2 regions of the Ponticaulis sp. genome follow, and region 2 is predicted to be linked to the other one. Evidence: predicted binding sites of a transcription regulator. Region 2 holds the regulator's gene; the other holds the start of a gene.
The links. Region 2 encodes HrcA, which represses chaperone genes, less so after heat shock. Its sites were predicted from a motif close to GTTAGCANTCNNCNNNGNNGANTGCTAAC; they were not measured.

Region 1 (9,941 bases), 1.2 Mb from region 2:
CGAGACGATACGCTGGCCCCGGTGCACGCTCGTCTATCACCAGACGTGTCGCATCTCCTGATGAAGCAATCGCGTTATAGCAGTCGCGGCGGACGCCAAAGCCCGGAAACAGTGCTTCAACCTCGCGGGCCTGAACCGGGGCATTCGTCACCAGAATGACGGGCTTGCCCTCTTTCCTGAAGGCGGCAAGCGCATCGCATGCATCATGAAAGGCTTCGCGGCCATTATGAATGACACCCCATACATCACAGAGAATGGCGTCGTATCGGTCGTGAATTTCGGAAAGTCCGGCAGGAAAAAGCGGTGCTGTCATGGCCTAGGCGTTAGCCTAATCGACAGATCAAGAAAAGGGTCTGAGCGCCTTAGATTGCGTTGCGGTGCATGAAATCGGTTGGCGGTGCAGTTTCTTCCATCAGGCTCTCTTTGATCGGACGTGCTTCGCCGAACACATAACCCTGACCGTACGGAATATCGAAGTCGAGAATTTCGACGACTTCTTTCTCAGTTTCGACCTTCTCTGCGATCAGATCGACGCCATAGCGCATAAAGACGGCTGGCACATCCTGCGGCGACGTTGAACGCGTCACAGCCGAAATCGGGCGCGGTCCGCCGTCAACGAGCTGCTCAAGAAGCTTGCTGCCTTCTACTTTCAGGAATTTCACCTGCTCGGCCTGCATTTCCGGCAGGTTCACATCGATGCCGTCGGCCTTATCCAGCGAGAAGCGGAAGCCGAGATCAGACAGACGCGCCATATGACGGGCTGTCGTTGGCGAACGACGCGCAAAATCATGTGCTGAAATCTCGAAAATCAGAGAGCCGGCAAGATCGCGGTTCTCTTTGATGAATTCGAGGAATTGCGGGAAGAAAGCCTCATCTTCCAGAGACGAGATTGCTACGTTGCAGAATACGCCGATACGGCGGTCTTTCTCGCTAAGGCGACGAACAATCTGCACGCAGCGGAAGAGCAGCATATTATCGATGACACCAAGAAGCCCGGCTTCTTTCGCTGCGCCGAGGAATTCGCCCGGCATGATGAGCTGATCGTTCTCGTCGCGCAGACGGGTAAAGCCTTCATAGAAGCAGACACGGCGTTGCGGCAGGCTGACGATTGGCTGCAAATGCAGGTCAACGCGGTTGGAATCGAGCGCGTCCTGAACGGCCTGAAGTGCTTCTTCCGGAGACCGTTCACCCGGCTTGCCGCTAGCAGCACCCAGACGCGGATTGCGCTTGGCGCTCTCCATTTTGGCTTCAAAGCTTTTGCCGAGACGCTGGATAAGGTCTTCAAGCTCGCGCATTTCAGCGACGAGGGTCTGACGACGCTCAGACACTTCGCGCTGCAGTGATTCTTCCATCACCCCCATGCGCGCTTCCAGAACTTCAGATTTCTGATGCGCTTTGCGCAGCTCGTTGCGCATGGATAGAAGGCGAGATTCCAGCAGTTTCGCACGCTCGCGGCTCACTGCCATGACATGCACGAGGCCAGACACAGACACCGTCGCAAGCGCTGATATTACTGCAATTTCAAAGGAGTAAGACGTGAACTGAAAAAAACAAATACCCAGAAACACACCTACGACGACGTAGGAGGCAGCAATCAGAATATGCGCGAATGCTGGCATAAAGGGCCTTTGCGATCAGTGCGTTGAAACTTCAGTTATCGCATTAATACACTGTTTTGGTTAACACATTGATTGTCTATGATTCAGTGCTGATGGCAATCTCACCACCCCAAATTCATGGGGAAGACCGCTGTTCGATGCACAAGATATTGTGCCATCCCTCTCCCCCCAACTCGTCTTTTGCAACGTCTGCTCAAAAACCAAACTGCGTTGACCTCATGAGTGGCAAATGCGCAACGCAGCTGAACCTCGTTGAATTCGATGCAGAAAAGCGTCTGGACCAGAAAACATTCACATGGCATTCATCTGGCAGCTCAAGTCCGCGGCCTGATGGCCGGACGGGGGCGATCTGGGGAGTACGGGGTCTGGTGTTCACACCGGGCCCCGTCGTCTTTTAAGAGCCCTTTTGCCTGCAGTCAGAGTTAATCCAGCAGAGCTGGCTCTGTATCCACCGGCTGCCAGCTAAGGCCTGCTGACTGAAAATTCGGGCGCACATCCGGATTAGCAACGCCCACCGTAATCAGGGCACTGGCGCTACGCTCCTGTGCGTAATCCCGCGCTTCGGTGAGAGACGGACAGTTCAGACCGGCCGATAGAATTTCGCGGCGCCGCGCCACCAGATCTTCACGTTCGGCATAACGGCGCATTTCGGAAAGCTGCACCCGGTCGACCACCGGCACAAAGACACCGTCTGGAGAAAGCCCCGAGATGGGAGCGTCCATACCTTCACATGAATAGATATCCAGCGCCTGCCCTTCATAGGTCACACGATAGGCAATAATCTGGTCGCCGCGATCATTAAGCCTTGAATGCGCCAGCACCTGCAAATCGCCCGTATTGAAGACGGAAAAGCGTTCAGCGGCGCTCGGCACAGGCCGGACAGAAAAGCCTGCCTGCCGTGAATCGAGCGTATTGGCGCTATCCATCTGCACCAGCGCGTCAGGGATCAGCATCGCCTCATCAAGCGCCTGAAGCGTTTCCAGATAAAGCTCGCCCGTTACCAGAGCCTGCCTATAGGGACGCCCGGAAACCCAGGTTTCATAGCGAAGCCCCATCACGCCAGCCGAAGACTCAGGCTTCCCGTCCATGAGAAAAATAGCGTCCAGAGGCCCGATGCCCCGCCAGTCATTATGGAGCGGCGCACCAAAGACCAGCCGTTTGCCGCCGGCCTGCACAAGCACGCAGGGCGCAATGGCGCTCGGGCTGTCTTCGCAGGAGCTGACCATGAAGGACCATGGTTCTGCCGTTAACGGGGACGGCACCAGCGTCTCAGCACCAGCCTTGTCTTCGGGCTGCAACAGTCCGAACAGGCTAAGCCCTCCAGCGCCTAGGGCGGCACCTGCAATCAGGGCAATGAGAGCTGTCTTCTTCGTCACTCGACTATCCGATGCGCGTCAATCCTGCTTCGTCAGCGATCACGTGCTCAATATGGCCGATTCGATCAATCTCTACACGGACACGGTCACCGGTTTTCATGAACTTCGGCGGATCATAAGCAACGGCGACGCCAGCCGGTGTGCCCGTAAAGATGAGATCGCCCGGCTCCAGCGTGAAGGCCGCGCTCAGATGCGCGATCATGTCAGGGATTTTGTGGATCAGGTCAGCAGTCGTGCCGCTCTGGCGAACCTCGCCATTGAGCAGCGTTCGCACACCCAGCGTATTCGCATCGCCGACTTCATCTGGCGTCACAATCCACGGCCCAACAGGCGCGTGCGTATCAAAGCCCTTGCCCATAATCATGGTTGGGGTTGCGCGCTGCCAGTCACGAACGGACACGTCATTGCCGCACATATAACCGGCAATCACTTCATCAGCGCGCTCTGCCGGAATATGGCGACCACCGCGACCGATCACGACAACGAGTTCGGCTTCATAGTCGAGACGGTCTGAAACTTTCGGCATATCAATCGTGCCATAAGGCGCGTTGAGTGCGGTCACTTGCTTTACAAACCAGGTCTGACGTTCTGGCGGTTCGCGGCCGGTTTCGCGGGCGTGATCAAGATAGTTGAGCGCAATTGCGAGGATTTTGCGTGGCGCTTTCACAGGCGCCAGCAGGTCGTCTGCTGTGAACTCGATGGCCTCGCCGCCAGCGATGGCAGCCTTTCCCGCTTCAGCAAGCGCTTCAGGATCTGCAAGCCAGGCTTCTATCGGCTTGTCTTCGCCCGCCACCTCAGATTGCAGCCGGTAGGCATGGTTATTTTGAAACACAACCGAAAAATGTTGCCCAAATTTTGTGATCCGTCCGAACTTCATCACGCCACCTCTTGCTTTCCATGTCTCGTCACTGCAGCGATAAAGTGTTTTTACGCGTACCGGAAGAAGTAATGAGTTTGTTGGGAGTTACAGCCGAGGCGAGATCAATCGCCGAGCTGCTGAAGTCTGGCACCAGCTATCGCATACCGAGCTACCAGCGGAGTTACTCCTGGCAGGTACCTGATGCGAATGGACTTCTGACGGACCTCGTTCAGGCTATGGACGAAGAACGCTCTCACTTTCTGGGTGCAGTCGTCACCTGCGAGACCGGCTTTCCTGACCTTTGCGAAATTGTCGACGGGCAGCAGCGCATCACAACGATCTCTCTTCTTATCGCCTGTCTTCGTGACGCCATGGCAGATAAGAAACGGCGCAACGAGCTACACAGCTATCTGGCCGATGATCTGCGCCTCGGTGAATGGCGGCTGACGCTCAATCATGTCGATGCGCCAGTGTTCCGCGCGCTCGCCCAACGGCCCGGCTCGACCTTAAACGCCGAGAATGTTGTGCCTGAGACATCCGAACAGAGCATGTTGATCGACAACCTCATCGCCATTCGCGAGGAGGTTAAACTGCTCTCTGAGGCGGATCGCGACACGCTGGCAGATTTCATTCTGCACCAATGTCCGATCGTGCATGTCTGCGTCGAGAACAGAGACGCCGGTTATAAAGTCTTTCAGGTACTCAATACGCGCGGGCGACAACCCACCGCGCATGACATTCTGAAAACAGAGCTGTTTGAACGAGCTAACCTGTCATCTCAGGACGCTGACCGGCTGGCGCGGGCCTGGACGCTGCATGAGGCACGCCTTGGCGCGAAGGATTTTGACGATCTTCTTCGCCAGATACGCTCCCTGCACGACCGTCAGATGCGCGGCGATTTCGTCACCGGCTTTTGTAACTCGGTGCTTCAGGAAACATCGCCGCGTAGCTTCCTCGAGGAAGAACTACCGCGCTTTGTTGAGGCCTATCTTGAGCTCAAACAGGGCGATGTGCAGCTCTCCCGGCCTATGCCCGCGGTCAATGAACATCTGGCACGCCTGATATCGCTCGATCATGCGGGCTGGCGCGCCCCTGCCCTGCAATTCCTCGTCTATCATCCGCGTGATGCCGACACGGCGCGTGAGTTCTTTTGTGATCTGGAGCGCCTCGGCTTTGCCATGCAGCTCGTCATTACAGACCGCGATACGCGCGCCCGCCGTTACAGGCGGATTTCAGAAGAAGTCATGTCGGACCAGCAACTCTTTTCACCATCAGGCGCATTGTCGCTGACTGGCGATGAGCGGGAAAAGCTGACGCAGCGCTTATATGGCCGGTTTGGCTCCGTAACGCAGCGACGCGCGCTGGCCATCAAGCTGAACAGTCTTCTGGATGGCAGCGAGACCTCACCCGACACAAGCGACGCCACCGTCGAGCATGTCCTTCCACGCAATCCGGAACCGGGGTCTGAATGGTATGACGTCTGGCCGGACCTGGTTGAGCGTCGGGAAATCTGTGAGTCGCTCGGGAATTTCTGCTTGCTGACACAGAGAGATAATCAGCGCGCAGACCGTCTGGATTTTCTGCAAAAGCGAGACGAGTTCTTCCGTCGCCCTTCGCGAGGCGGCCGATATGCCCTGACACGTGACGTAGCGGCATATGAAGAATGGACGCCTGCTATCGTTCGCGAACGGACGGCGCGACTGGCAAAGCTTCTTATCCGTGAATGGAAATTAGACCTTCCGGTCGGCTAACAAGCGTCTGTACTCGCTGGTTTCAGGACGCTACATCTGATCGCAATCAGAAGACAAAAGCGTCCAGAGGGAGAAACATATGTCACTTTTTGATCTGTCGGGAAAATCGGCAATTATCACAGGCTCCAGCCGCGGCATCGGTAAAGCGATTGCGATTGCTATGGCTGAACAGGGCGCGCGCGTCGTGATTTCATCACGCAAGCCAGAGCCATGCGAAGAAACTGCGCACGAAATTAACGAGCGCTTTGGCGTGGGCACCGCAATTGCTGTTCCGGCGAACATTTCTTCTAAGGAAGAGCTTCAGAACCTTGTGGACGAAACAAATGCTGCGTTCGGCAAAGTCGACATTGTCGTCTGTAACGCGGCATCGAACCCGTTCTACGGCTCTCTGGGTGATATCAATGACGACCAGTTCCAGAAAATTCTGTCGAACAACATCATCTCAAACAACTGGCTGGTCCAGATGTGTGCGCCGCAAATGCGTGAGCGCAAAGATGGTGCTGTCGTGATCATTTCATCTATCGGCGGCCTTAAAGGCTCACCGGTGATCGGCGCTTATAACATCTCCAAAGCCGCGGACTTCCAGCTGGCGCGCAACCTTTGCGTGGAATACGGGAAAGACAATATCCGTGTGAATTGTATCGCACCGGGTCTGATCCGCACCGACTTCGCCCGCGCACTCTGGGAAAACCCGGAAACGCTCAAGCGCTCGCTGGCCTATACACCGATGCAACGTATCGGTGAGCCGGAAGAGATCGCTGGTGCTGCGGTATTCCTTGCTTCCAAAGCAGGGTCTTACATGAATGGCCAGATGATGGTGATTGATGGCGGTCAGACGATCACCTGATCACACGCTTCAATTCAAATTCATGAAACCGGCGCCTTCACCGCGCCGGTTTCTTTTTTATCTGTGCCTTCCCGTCACAGATTCACCGGGGCGCGGTTGTAATTGCGAATGCCATCCTCATTTCTGGCGTAATCCCCGCGCGGCTCAACGTCGTCGGATAAGTGAAGAAGGCGCCGCACAAACAGGATAAATCTTGTTTTTTGCCCCTTGACGGTAACTCCCCGTGTTCTTAATTGCCCCTCTGTTAGCACTCTCCTCGAGTGAGTGCTAAACAGGCAAAACTCTTTGTATCAATCCAATTTGGAGAGAGGGCATTCAATGAAATTCCGTCCGCTTCACGACCGCGTGCTTGTACGCCGCGTACAGGAAGAAGAAAAAACCAAAGGCGGGATCATCATTCCCGATACGGCGAAAGAAAAGCCACAGGAAGGTGAAGTTGTTGCAGTTGGCACAGGCGTGCGCGGCGACGACGGTTCCCTCGTAGCGCTCGACGTCAAAGCTGGCGACCGCGTCCTGTTCGGCAAATGGTCTGGCACAGAAGTCAACGTTGGTGGGGAAGAGCTCCTCATCATGAAAGAGTCCGACATTCTGGGCGTTGTTGAAGCGTAAGCTTCACCGCACTGGTCGTTTTTTAAATTCATTCTGAACAAGGAAAATACACATGGCTGCTAAGGATGTGAAATTCTCCGCTGACGCTCGCGAACGTATGATGAAGGGCGTCGACGTCCTCGCGAACGCGGTGAAGGTAACACTCGGCCCTAAAGGTCGTAACGTTGTTATCGAAAAATCTTTCGGTGCTCCGCGCACAACGAAAGACGGCGTAACAGTCGCAAAAGAAATCGAACTGGAAGACAAGTTCCAGAACATGGGCGCTCAGATGCTTCGCGAAGTTGCGTCTAAAGCAAACGACGTGGCTGGTGACGGCACAACAACTGCTACAGTTCTCGCTCAGGCTATCGTTCGCGAAGGCATGAAGCGCGTTGCTGCTGGCATGAACCCGATGGATCTGCGTCGCGGCGTCGAAAAAGCTGTTGTTGAAGTTGTAAACTCCATCAAAACGTCTGCGAAGCCAGTCGACACATCTGAGCAAATCGCTCAGGTCGGCACGATCTCTGCAAACGGCGAGCGCGAAATTGGCGACATGATTGCGAAAGCAATGGAAAAAGTCGGCAATGAAGGCGTTATCACGGTTGAGGAAGCTAAATCCCTCGAAACCGAACTCGAAGTCGTTGAAGGCATGCAGTTCGACCGTGGCTACCTCTCTCCGTACTTTGTCACAAACGCTGACAAAATGCTGGTTGAGATGGAAGAGCCTCTGATCCTGCTTCACGAGAAGAAACTTTCTTCTCTGCAGCCAATGCTTCCTATTCTGGAATCTGCTGTTCAGTCTAACCGTCCACTCCTCATCATCGCAGAAGATGTTGAAGGCGAAGCGCTCGCAACACTCGTTGTGAACAAGCTCCGTGGCGGCCTGAAAATCGCAGCTGTTAAAGCACCTGGCTTCGGCGACCGTCGTAAAGCTATGCTTGAAGACATCGCGATCCTCACAGGCGGTACGGTTGTTTCCGAAGACCTCGGCATCAAGCTCGAGAACGTTTCAATCGACATGCTCGGCTCTGCCAAGCGCGTTTCTATCACTAAAGACGACACAACAATCGTTGATGGCGTTGGTGAGAAGTCTGACATTGAAGACCGCGTTGGTCAGATCAAACGTCAGATCGAAGAAACAACTTCAGAGTACGACAAAGAGAAGCTTCAGGAACGTCTCGCGAAACTGGCTGGCGGCGTAGCTGTCATCAAAGTTGGCGGCGCAACAGAAGTAGAAGTGAAAGAGCGTAAAGACCGCGTCGACGACGCTCTGAACGCAACACGCGCTGCTGTTGAAGAAGGCATCGTCACTGGTGGTGGTACAGCGCTTCTGAAAGCGGCTGCTGCGATCACTGTCACTGGCCTGAACGCTGACGAGCAAGCTGGTATCGACATCGTTCGTAAAGCTCTCGAAGCGCCAGTTCGCCAGATCGTTGAAAACGCTGGTGTTGAAGGCTCAATCGTTGTCGGCAAGATCCTTGAATCTTCTGACGCTGCATTCGGCTTCAACGCTCAGACTGAAGAATATGGCGACATGTTCAACTTCGGTGTCATCGACCCGGTTAAAGTTGTTCGTTCTTCTCTTCAGAACGCTGCTTCTGTTGCTGGTCTCCTCATCACAACTGAGGCTGCTATCGCAGAAGCGCCAAAAGACGACTCTGCACCTGCAATGCCTGATATGGGCGGCATGGGCGGAATGGGCGGCATGGGTGGCATGGGCTTCTAAGCCTCGCTTCACTCGCCCTTACGGCACAAAGAGAACGGCGGTCTTCGGATCGCCGTTTTTTTTGTTTCACCTCCAAACAAAAAAGCGGCACCGTACGGGCACCGCTTTTCTGAATTTGTATTGAACCTGCGATCAGGCTGCCCGAATGCCTTCAAGGAAGCGCTGGACGCTTGTCTGCATTTGTTCGGCCTGCTTTTGCAGCGTGGATGCTGCATCCAGAACGTCGCCTGCAGAGCTGTCTGTATCGGACGCAGACGTCTGAACGCTGACCATAGAGCTGGTCACATTCTCTGTTTCGCTGGACACACGAGAAATGCTGGATGCGATTTCCTGTGTCGCCCCGCCCTGCTGCTGCATAGACTGGGAAATACGCGCAGAAATCTCTGTGACCTTGCTGATGGAGTCGTTGATAGAGCCCATCGCGCCGGCAACCGTATCGCTTACGCGTTGAATGTCCGCTACGCTTTCAGCAACGCGGCTTGTCGCTTGCGAGGTCTGGTTCGCCAGCGTTTTGACTTCCGTCGCAACAACCGCGAAGCCTTTGCCCGCCTCACCTGCACGTGCAGCCTCAATCGTCGCGTTCAGCGCGAGAAGGTTTGTCTGCTCTGCGATATCGTTGATGAGACCAACAACCTCTTTAATCTGGTCAGCCGCAGATGCGAGATCTGCCATCGTCTCATTCGCGCTCATAGCGTTCTGAGCGGCCTGATTGATCGCCGTGACAGAATCCTCAACAGAGCCTGCAATCTCCATAATAGACGCTGATAGCTCTTCAGATGCCGCAGCCACAGAGCGCACATCGTTAGCCGCCTGACCTACAGAGCGAGATGCATTCTGAGACTGGTTCGTTGTTTCGCCAGCCGTGCCACGCATGTGCTCTGCTGTTGACCGCAGTTGTTCCGAAGCACCAGCCACCAGACCAAGCAGGTCACGGCTGTCCGCCTCGAATGACGCGATAAGCTTCTCCATACGCTCGGTGCGCTCTTCACGCAGACGCGCTTCTTCACGCTCACGTTCAGCGAGACGGTTACGCTCGACTGCATTGTAGCGGAAAGTAGACAGAGACTCGACGATAGACTGCAGCTCATCACCACGGCTCAGACCATCGAGATTTGTATCCAGATCACCTGATGCCAGACGGTCCGTCGCGCCCGCAATCTCTCGGATGGAGCGTG
Region 2 (9,941 bases):
GTCGATCCGCCCGAGCGGTCCGGTGCTTGTCGAAGATGCGCCAGACAGTTTTGTGGTCGGTGGCAGCTAGGCTCAGGGCAGGATTTCGCCGGCAATATAATCGGCCAGCAACCAGCCTTTTTCGGTCAATGATATGCGGCCAGCTTCTTCAAGGAGCTGGCCGTTTTCTTTAAAGCTCTCAAGCTTTCGCGCATTCAGCGGTGCGCCAAGTAGGGCCTCGACACTGGCGCGCTCTACGCCGCGCTTTGAACGCAGGCCCAGAATGACAGCTTCTTCAGCCGCTTCAGTGCCGGTGAGAGAGAAGGTCTCAGCGGAGCCGGTTCCGCGCTCTTCTACGGCGCTGATATAATCCGGAACGCGTTGCTCAGCGATCGTCGTCGTGCGCCCGTCCTGTAATTCCAGCTTACCTTCTGCGCCGGGGCCGATGCCAAGCCATTCGCCGTTCAGCCAATAGGTAAGGTTATGCCTCGACCAATAGTTCTCCGAACGCGCATGGTTGGAGACTTCATAGGCAGGCAGGCCTCGCTCAGCAGTTAGTTTGAGTGTCTCTATATAAAGGTCAGCCTGCGCATCCTCATCGAGCGGAATGAATTGCTCGCGCTCGACCTGTTTGGCAAACGCAGTCTTCTCTTTGATGGTCAGTTCATAGAGTGATAGATGCGGCGCGCCCGTTGAAAGCGCGCTATCGAGCTCTTCCAGCCAATCGGGAATGCTCTGGCCCGGCCGCGCATAAATCAGATCAATCGATGTGTTCGGAAAAACATTTAGCGCTGCATCAATTGCTGTGCGGGCTTCGTCGCGGGTGTGATTGCGCCCAAGAAAGCGAAGCGCATCATCATTCAAAGCCTGCACTCCGAGTGAAAGCCGGTTCACACCTGCCCCCTTCCACGCTTTCAGACGTTCAGGCGTAATGTCTTCGGGATTGGCTTCCAGAGTGATCTCGATATCGCCATCCGGGGCAAACCTTACGGCGGATGTCTCTATCACCTCGGATAGAAATGACCGGGTACACAAAGAAGGCGTACCACCGCCAAAGTATAAAGATGTGAGTGTGCGGCCCGTCAGGCTGGCCGCATATCCTTCTATATCTTTCAGGATCGCCGCTTCCAGAGCTGAATTGTCCCGCGATTTCGCCGCATAGACGTTGAAATCGCAATACGGACAAATCTTCGCGCAATACGGCCAGTGGACGTATATGCCGAACAGCTCGTCAGGAAGGCGCGGCGAGCCCGACATTAAATCTCCAGCGCAGCCTTCAGCTTCACAAAAGCATCGGCGCGGTGGCTCATGGCGTGTTTCCGGTCAGGATCCATTTCGCCGAATGTGATGGTTTCACCTTCAGCGACGAAAATGGGATCATAGCCGAAGCCTTTATCGCCGCGGGCGGGGAATTCCAGATGGCCACGAACTTCGCCTTCAAAGATTTCGGTATGGCCATCCGGCCAGCCAATAGCGAGGGCGCAGACGAATCGCGCCGAATAATCATCGGCGTTTCTCTCTTCCAGAGCGGTCTGAACTTTTTTCATGGCATTTTCAAAGCTGCGCGGCTCACCGGCCCAGCGTGCTGAATAAATGCCTGGCTGACCATCAAGAGCAAACACTTCCAGGCCTGAATCATCTGACAAAGCAGGCTCGCCAGTGGTCCTTGCGGCTGCCAAAGCCTTCAAAGCGGCATTGCCTGCAAAAGTTTTTTCGGTCTCTTCCGGCTCTTCAAGATCAAGTTCGATTGCGGAGCGTACCTGGAACCCCAAAGGCTCAAATAGCGCCTTCAATTCTTTGACTTTTCCGGAGTTTTGGGTGGCGGCAATCAGGTTGCCGGGAGCAAGCTTTCTGGTCATCAGATCACACCTTCATCACATCGATTTTATGTTTTTCGATAAATTTATGCTTGATTGTTTTTCGATAAAACATTATTGTTTATGGACAAGCCGAGGCGAGCCACTTTCCTCCCGACATAGTGTCACGGTTCGTTGAACGGCTTTCTAACTAGAGCAAGAAGGACTTTTTTAAAATGCGTACTCTCAAATCCGGCGTATCGGGTCTCATGATCGGGCTGGTTTATTTTGGCGCGCCCATGGTAGTACTAACCGGTTACCTCACCGCACTTTCGCCCTTGAGCGTATAGTAGTTGCGGTTTAGGCAGGGTGGTGAGCATATGGCCTCCACCCTTGCAACGAACAACTGGAGCTGACGACACAATGCCGCTGAAGGCTTTAGGAAAAGGATCAATCGCTTCGGCACTGCATGTGCTGATGAGCGTTATCACCAGCCTCGGCTGGCTGGTTCTGGGTATCTGCGTCACGGTTCTCGTGATCGCAATGGCCACTGATCTCTCCGGCGGCGCACTGCAATTGCCTGTGCTTGAAGGCAATATCTCCGTTGATACGCCGACTTATCTGATCGGCTTTGCAAGTCTCATCGTTATTCTGGTCGGATTCATTCTTATGGCCGGCCAGCTCAAGCGTATTCTCAAAACTCTTATTGATGGCGATCCATTCGTCCCGGAAAACGCGCGCCGACTTACACAGCTTGCGCTGATTGTCGCGGGAATGGAACTTTGTCGCCACGCCATTGGTTTTGCAGCTAAAATGTTCCTGGTGAATACATCAGTGAACTTCTCTGTTAACCTCGCCGCATGGGTCGCGGTGATCACTCTTATGGTCCTGAGCCAGGTGTTTGCCGAAGGCACGCGCTTGCGCGAAGAAGAAAAAATGACAATCTGATAATATATGCCGATTCGCGTTACCCTAGATCGCGTCCTTCTGGACCGCCGCATGTCACTGACGGAGCTCAGTGATAGGGTCGGTGTGACACTCGCCAACCTGTCCATTCTTAAAACCGGTAAGGCGAAAGCCGTCCGGTTCTCAACGCTGGAAGCGCTTTGCCGCGAGCTGCACTGTCAGCCGGCAGATCTTCTTGTGTTTGATGATGAAGAGGATGAGGACGGCCAGCAAGCCGCGGCCGAGTGAATTCACGCCCGGACTCTGTCCGGACATGACCATTTCTGATATTTCTTCAATTAAGCGACGCGCGGAAAACCTGTTCCCGCGTTCTTTTTATGTCTGACACCTGGCAGGACGGCACCACGCTATGTCTATGGAAAAACTCGTTATCCTCACCACAGGCGGAACGCTTGATAAGGATCATGACACCTTCACCGAGAGTCTGGTTCTGAACACCGAGAACGTGACCAATGTGCCGGAACTGCTGCGGGTCGGGAAAACTCATTTTCCGCGTGTGCAGCCCATTATGAGCCTCGATAGCGCTGATATGACAGAAGATCACCGCGCCCACATTCTAAGCGCGGTGAAGATCGTGCCTGAAGCGCATATCGTCATCACGCATGGTACCAGTACGATGGGTGAGACGGCTCGGTTTCTGGATGGAAAGACCGGTGACAAGACGGTTGTGCTCACCGGCGCGCTTCGCCCGTTTGCGCTTGGAAAGTCGGATGCTGGCTTCAACGTCGGCGGTGCAGTGATTGCGGCGCAGGCTCTGCCGGCTGGCGTGTATGCGGTCATGAATGGCCGGGTTTTCAAAGCCGGTGAGGTTTCAAAGGACGTTAAGTCCGGCCGGTTTGATGTGTGATATTTTGTGCTCGATCGCACTTCCTCGCTGAAGGCTCGGGCGATCTGCGCCTGCGCCTTGCTTGTGAGGGCACACGGAGCTCAGACCCCCACGCCACAGGGGTCTGATGTGTTTAGAAGGGTGTGGGACTTATTCCCCGATAGCGTCGCGCTGCGCTTCAAACAGTTCGCCGCAGCCTTTTTGCGCCAGACGCATCAGTTCTGCGAATTCGTCCGGTGTGAAGCTACGCTCTTCGCCTGTGCCCTGAATTTCGATGATATTGCCGTCAGAGGTCATCACGAAGTTTGCGTCGACTTCGCCTTCTGAATCTTCCGGATAATCAAGGTCCAGAACTGGAACGTCTTTATAGACGCCGCACGAAATGGCTGCTGCCTGCGCTGTCAGCGGGAAGCTGTCGATCACGCCTTCTTTGACGAGGTATTTGCACGCCAGCGCCAGCGCGATATAGCCGCCAGTAATAGAGGCTGTACGTGTGCCGCCGTCTGCCTGAATGACATCGCAGTCAATTGTGATCTGGTTTTCGCCAAGCGCTTTGAGATCGGTGATGGCGCGAAGCGAACGACCGATCAAACGCTGGATTTCCTGCGTACGGCCAGACTGTTTGCCAGCGGCAGCTTCACGGCGGCCGCGTGTGTGTGTCGCGCGTGGCAGCATGCCGTATTCGCCCGTCACCCAGCCTTCGCCTTTGCCCTTCATCCAGCCTGGAACGCGCGGCTCCCAGCTTGCTGTGCAAAGCACATGCGTATTGCCGAATTTGGCAAGGCATGAGCCTTCCGCATACGCGTTTACATTGGTTTCGAGTGAAATGGTTCGAAGCTGGTCTGCCTGCCGTCCGGATGGGCGCATAATATTATCTCCAGATGAAATTGGGTGCCGGTCTAATCATCACCGGACGGTTCGTCTATCATGGCCTGCAGGAAAGACTTGTATTTTCTGGCAATGACCTCAAATCTTGAGGCGCGAAAGACCTTAAACGTTCGGACCCTTCAGTTATGACCAGCCTGCAAGCGCTCGACCGTAGATCGCGGGATATATTCAAGACGATTGTAGAAGCTTACCTTGAAACAGGTGAGCCGGTTGGCTCGCGGACGATTTCCAAGCGCGGCGTGGACTTATCGCCTGCGTCTATCCGTAATGTGATGGCGGATCTTGTCTCACTCGGGCTGCTCGATGCACCGCATATCAGTGCCGGTCGCAGGCCAAGCCATGCGGGCCTTCGCTTTTTTGTAGATAGCCTACTGGAAGTCGGTGAAGTCGGTGAGGATGATCGCGACCAGATTCAATCCCGCCTTGCAGCCGTCAGCCGCGACATGGATGAGCTTCTGAACGAAGCATCTGAGGTTCTGTCCGGCCTCACAGGCGGGGCGAGCCTCGTTTCGTCTCCGAAAAGCGATGATCCGGTCCGTCAGGTGGAGTTTATTCCGCTCGGGCCTGCGCGCGCGCTGTGTATTCTCGTCTCTGATGGCGGTGATGTTGAAAACCGCATTATCGATTTTGGACCGGAGATCGGGCCGACCACGTTGATGGAAGCGTCTAACTATCTCACAGCCCGCATGCGTGGGCGACGCCTCTCCGAAGCGCGCATGGAGATTGAGCGCGAACTCAGCGAAAAACGCGCCCAGCTGGATGCCGCGGCGGCCAATCTTATCCGCCTTGGCGTTGTGGAATGGTCGGGCGAAGAACCTGACCGCGGACGGTCTTTGATCGTGCGCGGGCGTGCAAATCTGCTCGAAACGGCCAGCGCAAAGGAAGATCTTGACCGGATCGGCCATCTTTTCGATGAGCTGGAACGGAAAAAAAGCATGCTGGAAGTGCTTGATTCTACAAGAGATGCTGCCGGAGCGCGCATTTTTATCGGCTCTGAGAACTCTCTCTTTTCACTTTCGGGTTCCAGCATGATCGTCTCTTCCTATATGAACAGCGACCGAAAAGTTGTAGGCGCTCTGGGCGTGATCGGACCGACGAGTCTGAATTATGCCCGGGTGATACCTATGGTAAATTACACAGCCAAAGTGGTAGGCCAGATACTGGATGGCCGCCAGAAACGGGATGGACAGTAAATGAGTGACGGCAGAGACCCATCAGAAATCCAGGACGATGTGGAGCTGAGCGAAGCTGCACAGGAAATGGCTGACGCTATGGAAGCGGCGGCTAACGAGATGGACGGCAAGGCTTCAGAAGACGAAATCTCTATGGAGCAGCGTTTCCAGATGCTGGCCGACGAGAACGCGAAGCTGAAAGATCAGGTGCTACGCGCGCATGCCGAGATGGACAACATCCGCAAGCGTGCCGAGCGTCAGGTCGCTGACACACGCGTTTATGCCGTTGAGAAATTCGCTGGCGATCTTCTGCCTGTGTCCGACAACTTCGCGCGCGCGCTTGACGCGCTGCCGGAAGGCGAACGGGATGGCCTTTCCGACGCGGGTAAAAACCTGCTCGTTGGTGTAGAAGCGATCCAGAAAGAGCTGCACGCGACGTTTGCTCGTCACGGCATCACAGCGATCCATGCAGAACCGGGCTCTGATTTTGATCCGAACCTGCATCAGGCAGTCAGCCAGATCCCTTCAGAGCATCCGTCTGGCAAAGTTGCAGCGACCTTCCAGACAGGTTGGAAGATCGGTAACCGCACGCTCCGCGCCGCTATGGTGGCCGTTAGCGCGGGCTAGCCGGAGCACTCGATCCAAGGTTTTTACACCCTCGCTGCGGCGGGGGTGTTTTGGTTTGGGTGTGAATTGGTGCAATTACTGTTGTATCAAGTGATATTCTTGCAATTTCAAGAAGTCATCGAATCAGAGTTCTATTCCTGAGTTTGTCTCAGAGGATAGTGTTTTGGATACTGTAAAACAGATAGCGGAGCATCCGATTTTTCCGCTGTTCGAATCTTTGGAAAGTTCATTTTCGGAACTCAAAGAAACGATACCTGAAGCTGAAACCCTCAGGTTTGATAGGTTGTTCGCTTTGTTTGCGCTGCTGCGGGACAACGTTAGCGGTTCCGAACGAAACCAGATTCCAACTCAGTCTCTCCAGAATGCGCATCAGCAATTATCGAGCTGCAAATCTCAAATTAACTCATTTAACTCTAGCCGAGACTTGGGACATCTGTCGAATGCCCAAAACCACCTGAGCTCAGCTTTAGCGGCTTTCCCGACAAAATTTAGAAGCGGTCGAAAGAACGTTTATCGAAGTGTTCTGGATGAGGTCGGCGATGTTTCTCAGAAGATCATCAAAGAGCTGCGTTCAGAAATCGATACCAACAAAAACACGTTGAACGAACTAAAGGCCGAAACTGACACTTTGCGAGCTAGGATTACGGAAGAGCAAGCTCGGATTTCCGCTGGATTGGGTAACGTTGAAACTCAATTCACAAATTCTCAGGCGACTCGAAGTGAGGCGTTTCAAAAGCTTTTAGACGAGATGAGGATTTCGCGTGAAAAAGTCATTGATGCTTTCAATGATGAATTGAGCGAATTTTTAAAAAAGAACCGTGAGAGAATTGAGTCTGAGACGGCCCGGAGAACAGAGAAATTTGATGAGATAGAGAGTGACGCCGCTCTGAAACATCAGGCCATTCTAGAACTATATAATCTGGTCGGGGAAAATTCTCTAATTGGTGGCTATGTGCAGCGCGCGAAGATTTCCGAAAGATCGGCTGTTTTTTGGGATGTAGTTGCTTACGCTTTTATGACGTTGGGCATCATAATGCTCGTTGGACCAAGCTTAGCATCTTATTTTCAGTCTGGGTTTACCAATGTTGACTGGCTGCAGGTGCTCGCCAGAGTGCCAACTTCAACTGTCTTATTCGCGCCTGCAGCATACGCGATTGCACAGGCTCGTCGACTGAAAAGAACCGCTGAGACTTCGCGAGAGAGGCAACTTCAACTAGCGGCATTGGGACCTTACCTTTCCACATTGCCATCAGAAGTGCAGGAGAAGATTAGGGCAATCTTGACCCCGAGATTCTTTTCTTCCAATCCGGATGAGAAATTTGCGCTATCCGAAATTTATGAGCTCATCAGAGAGGACAATGAAGAGTAGGTCTGCGTCTGCCTAGCGCGCAATTGACGACCTGCCGTTTAGCTCTTGATCTCAACTGCGCTTGAGATTCCATAAATGCGCCTTTCTCCATGAAAGGATGAGATATGGACCTCAATCAGGTGACTTTGCCGGTCACGGACTTTGAAACCGCCTATCAGTTTTACGGGCAGATCGGCCTCAAGCCGATTGTGTATTCGCAAGGGCGTTATGCCCGTTTTGAGCTTCCGTCCGGCAGTTCAACGCTTTCGTTACATGTGGCTGATCACGCCATGCCGCCGGGCATGGTGATCTATTTCGAATGCGATGATGTGTATGCACGCTATGAGGCTTTATGCGCCCGGGGCGTCGAATTTCTGAATGCGCCGCGCGATGAAGCATGGGGCTGGCGTGAAGCCCGCTTCAAAGACCCGTCCGGAAATGAGCTCTGCCTGTTTCATGCGGGGCAGAACCGGCGCTTTCCGGCTTGGCGGTTGCCGAGTGCTGGCGATTTGTGACCGGTTTGGTCTCACCGCGTTGACCAAATAGTGATTTTTAATCGCAGGTCTGGCTTTCCATCTGTTTCTGTCACACGTTCAGTCGGTATCGAAGCGGGGCAGGCGCATGGACATTCTGACAATCATTCCACCGGTTGCGGCGATTATCGTCGCCGTTGTCTGGCGCAATGTATATGCGGCGCTGCTGACCGCTTTGTTTCTGTCTGAAACCCTGATTGCGGCATTCAATCCGGGCATGGGTCTTCTGGGCGTTGCCGACCGGAACATGGAGGTCTTCGCCTCCAGCTATAACGCGCATATTCTGGTCTTCTGTCTGCTGATAGGCGCGCTCATCGCCTATATGCGGGATTCTGGCGGCGTCTCTGCGATGGCGCATATGCTGATCCGTTCGGGCATTGCCGGTAGCCGCCGTAAGGCAGAACTCGCCGTGGCCGCGACGGGTACGGTTGTCTTCATCGAGACGAATGTAAGTCTGCTCTCCTCCGGTGTTCTTGGTCGACCGCTTTATGATGCGCATAAGCTCTCGCGTGAGCGGCTTGCCTACATCATCGACTCCACCTCGGCGCCGGTGAGCGTGATTATCCTTCTGAATGGCTGGGGCGCGTATGCGTTGAGCCTTGTCGCAGATTATGGGTTCGACCGCCCGCTGGATGTGGTGCTCGGCTCTATCCCGTGGAATTTCTATGCAATCCTGACCCTGATCGGCGTATATTTCACTGCCATTTCCGGCAAAGTGTTCGGCCCGATGAAAACGGCAGACCAGAAGGTGAATGCCATTACCGAGGCGGGGCCGGAACCGACCAAGGCGCTTTATATGTGGCTGCCGCTGGTGATCATGGTTGGTGCGGCGCTTGGCTTCATGGCGTGGACGGGCAATGGCGATATTACCGATGGTGACGGTGCGGGCTCCATCCTCTGGGCAATCTGTCTGGCGATCATGGTTGCTGCAGGCCTGCTCTTCTTCAACAAGGTTTATTCCGGCTCGGAGCTTCAGGAAAAAGCCTTTAAAGGCGTGGGTGAAATGGTGCCGATGGTCGCCGTGCTCTGGTTCTCAATTGCGCTTGGCGGCTCCTTGCGAGAGCTTGGAACAGGCGCCTATATCGCGTCGATTGCAGCTGAATCCATTCCGCCATTCACCGTGCCTGTGGTGATGTTCATCGCCGCGGCGCTCACCAGTTTCATGACGGGCACAAGCTGGGGCACATATGGCATTCTGGTGCCAATCGCCATGCCGCTGGCCGCCGCGCTTGGTATTCCGCCATCACTGGCGCTCGCAGCCGTACTTGGCGGCGGTGTGTTTGGCGATCACTGCTCTCCGATTTCCGATACGTCGTTGATTGCGAGTGTCGCCTCCGGCTCAGAACACCTGTCTCACGTGCGAACTCAGCTTCCTTATGCGCTGACAACAGCAGGCATAGCGTGTGTGCTCTATCTTGTGGCCGGTTTGGCTGTTGTATAGGTTACCAAAAGGTGTGTACTTGCGCTTTAGTGCGTGAACCGTCATTTCTGACCTCACGTAACGAAACGGAGATACAACATGACCCGTATGCCAACTTATTTTATCCCGCATGGCGGTGGTCCGTGTTTCTTCATGGATCCGCGTCCTGGCACACCTGCGGACACGTGGGACCGTATGGCAGACTTTCTGAAAAAGCTGCCGGAAGACCTGCCGGAGCCGCCAAAAGCGGTCCTGATTATCTCAGCACACTGGCTCACCGATGTGCCGACAATGATCACCACCGAAGCGCCAGAGCTCTATTTTGATTATTACGGCTTTCCGCCGCATACATATGAGCTGACATGGCCTGCGAAGACGTCCGGCTG

Region 1: a site for HrcA is predicted at 6,696-6,724, ahead of groES (co-chaperone GroES). Genes of this name have one in related genera too.

The regions. Positions count from the first base shown of each region.
Region 1 is NZ_JARGNT010000001.1:2,035,720-2,045,660, reverse strand. It holds gene P1U45_RS09975 (TIGR01459 family HAD-type hydrolase) at 1-313, opposite strand, end outside; gene P1U45_RS09970 (EAL domain-containing protein) at 363-1,619, opposite strand; gene P1U45_RS09965 (hypothetical protein) at 2,042-2,995, opposite strand; gene P1U45_RS09960 (fumarylacetoacetate hydrolase family protein) at 3,000-3,872, opposite strand; gene P1U45_RS09955 (DUF262 domain-containing HNH endonuclease family protein) at 3,944-5,605, shown strand; gene P1U45_RS09950 (SDR family oxidoreductase) at 5,685-6,452, shown strand; gene groES (co-chaperone GroES) at 6,771-7,061, shown strand; gene groL (chaperonin GroEL) at 7,114-8,766, shown strand; gene P1U45_RS09935 (HAMP domain-containing methyl-accepting chemotaxis protein) at 8,899-9,941, opposite strand, start outside.
Region 2 is NZ_JARGNT010000001.1:883,828-893,768, reverse strand. It holds gene P1U45_RS04460 (penicillin-binding protein activator) at 1-70, shown strand, start outside; gene hemW (radical SAM family heme chaperone HemW) at 73-1,236, opposite strand; gene rdgB (RdgB/HAM1 family non-canonical purine NTP pyrophosphatase) at 1,236-1,838, opposite strand; gene P1U45_RS04445 (DUF2975 domain-containing protein) at 2,253-2,723, shown strand; gene P1U45_RS04440 (helix-turn-helix transcriptional regulator) at 2,730-2,969, shown strand; gene P1U45_RS04435 (asparaginase domain-containing protein) at 3,091-3,588, shown strand; gene rph (ribonuclease PH) at 3,718-4,434, opposite strand; gene hrcA (heat-inducible transcriptional repressor HrcA) at 4,581-5,648, shown strand; gene P1U45_RS04420 (nucleotide exchange factor GrpE) at 5,649-6,254, shown strand; gene P1U45_RS04415 (hypothetical protein) at 6,418-7,623, shown strand; gene P1U45_RS04410 (VOC family protein) at 7,728-8,117, shown strand; gene P1U45_RS04405 (Na+/H+ antiporter NhaC family protein) at 8,224-9,576, shown strand; gene P1U45_RS04400 (class III extradiol ring-cleavage dioxygenase) at 9,655-9,941, shown strand, end outside.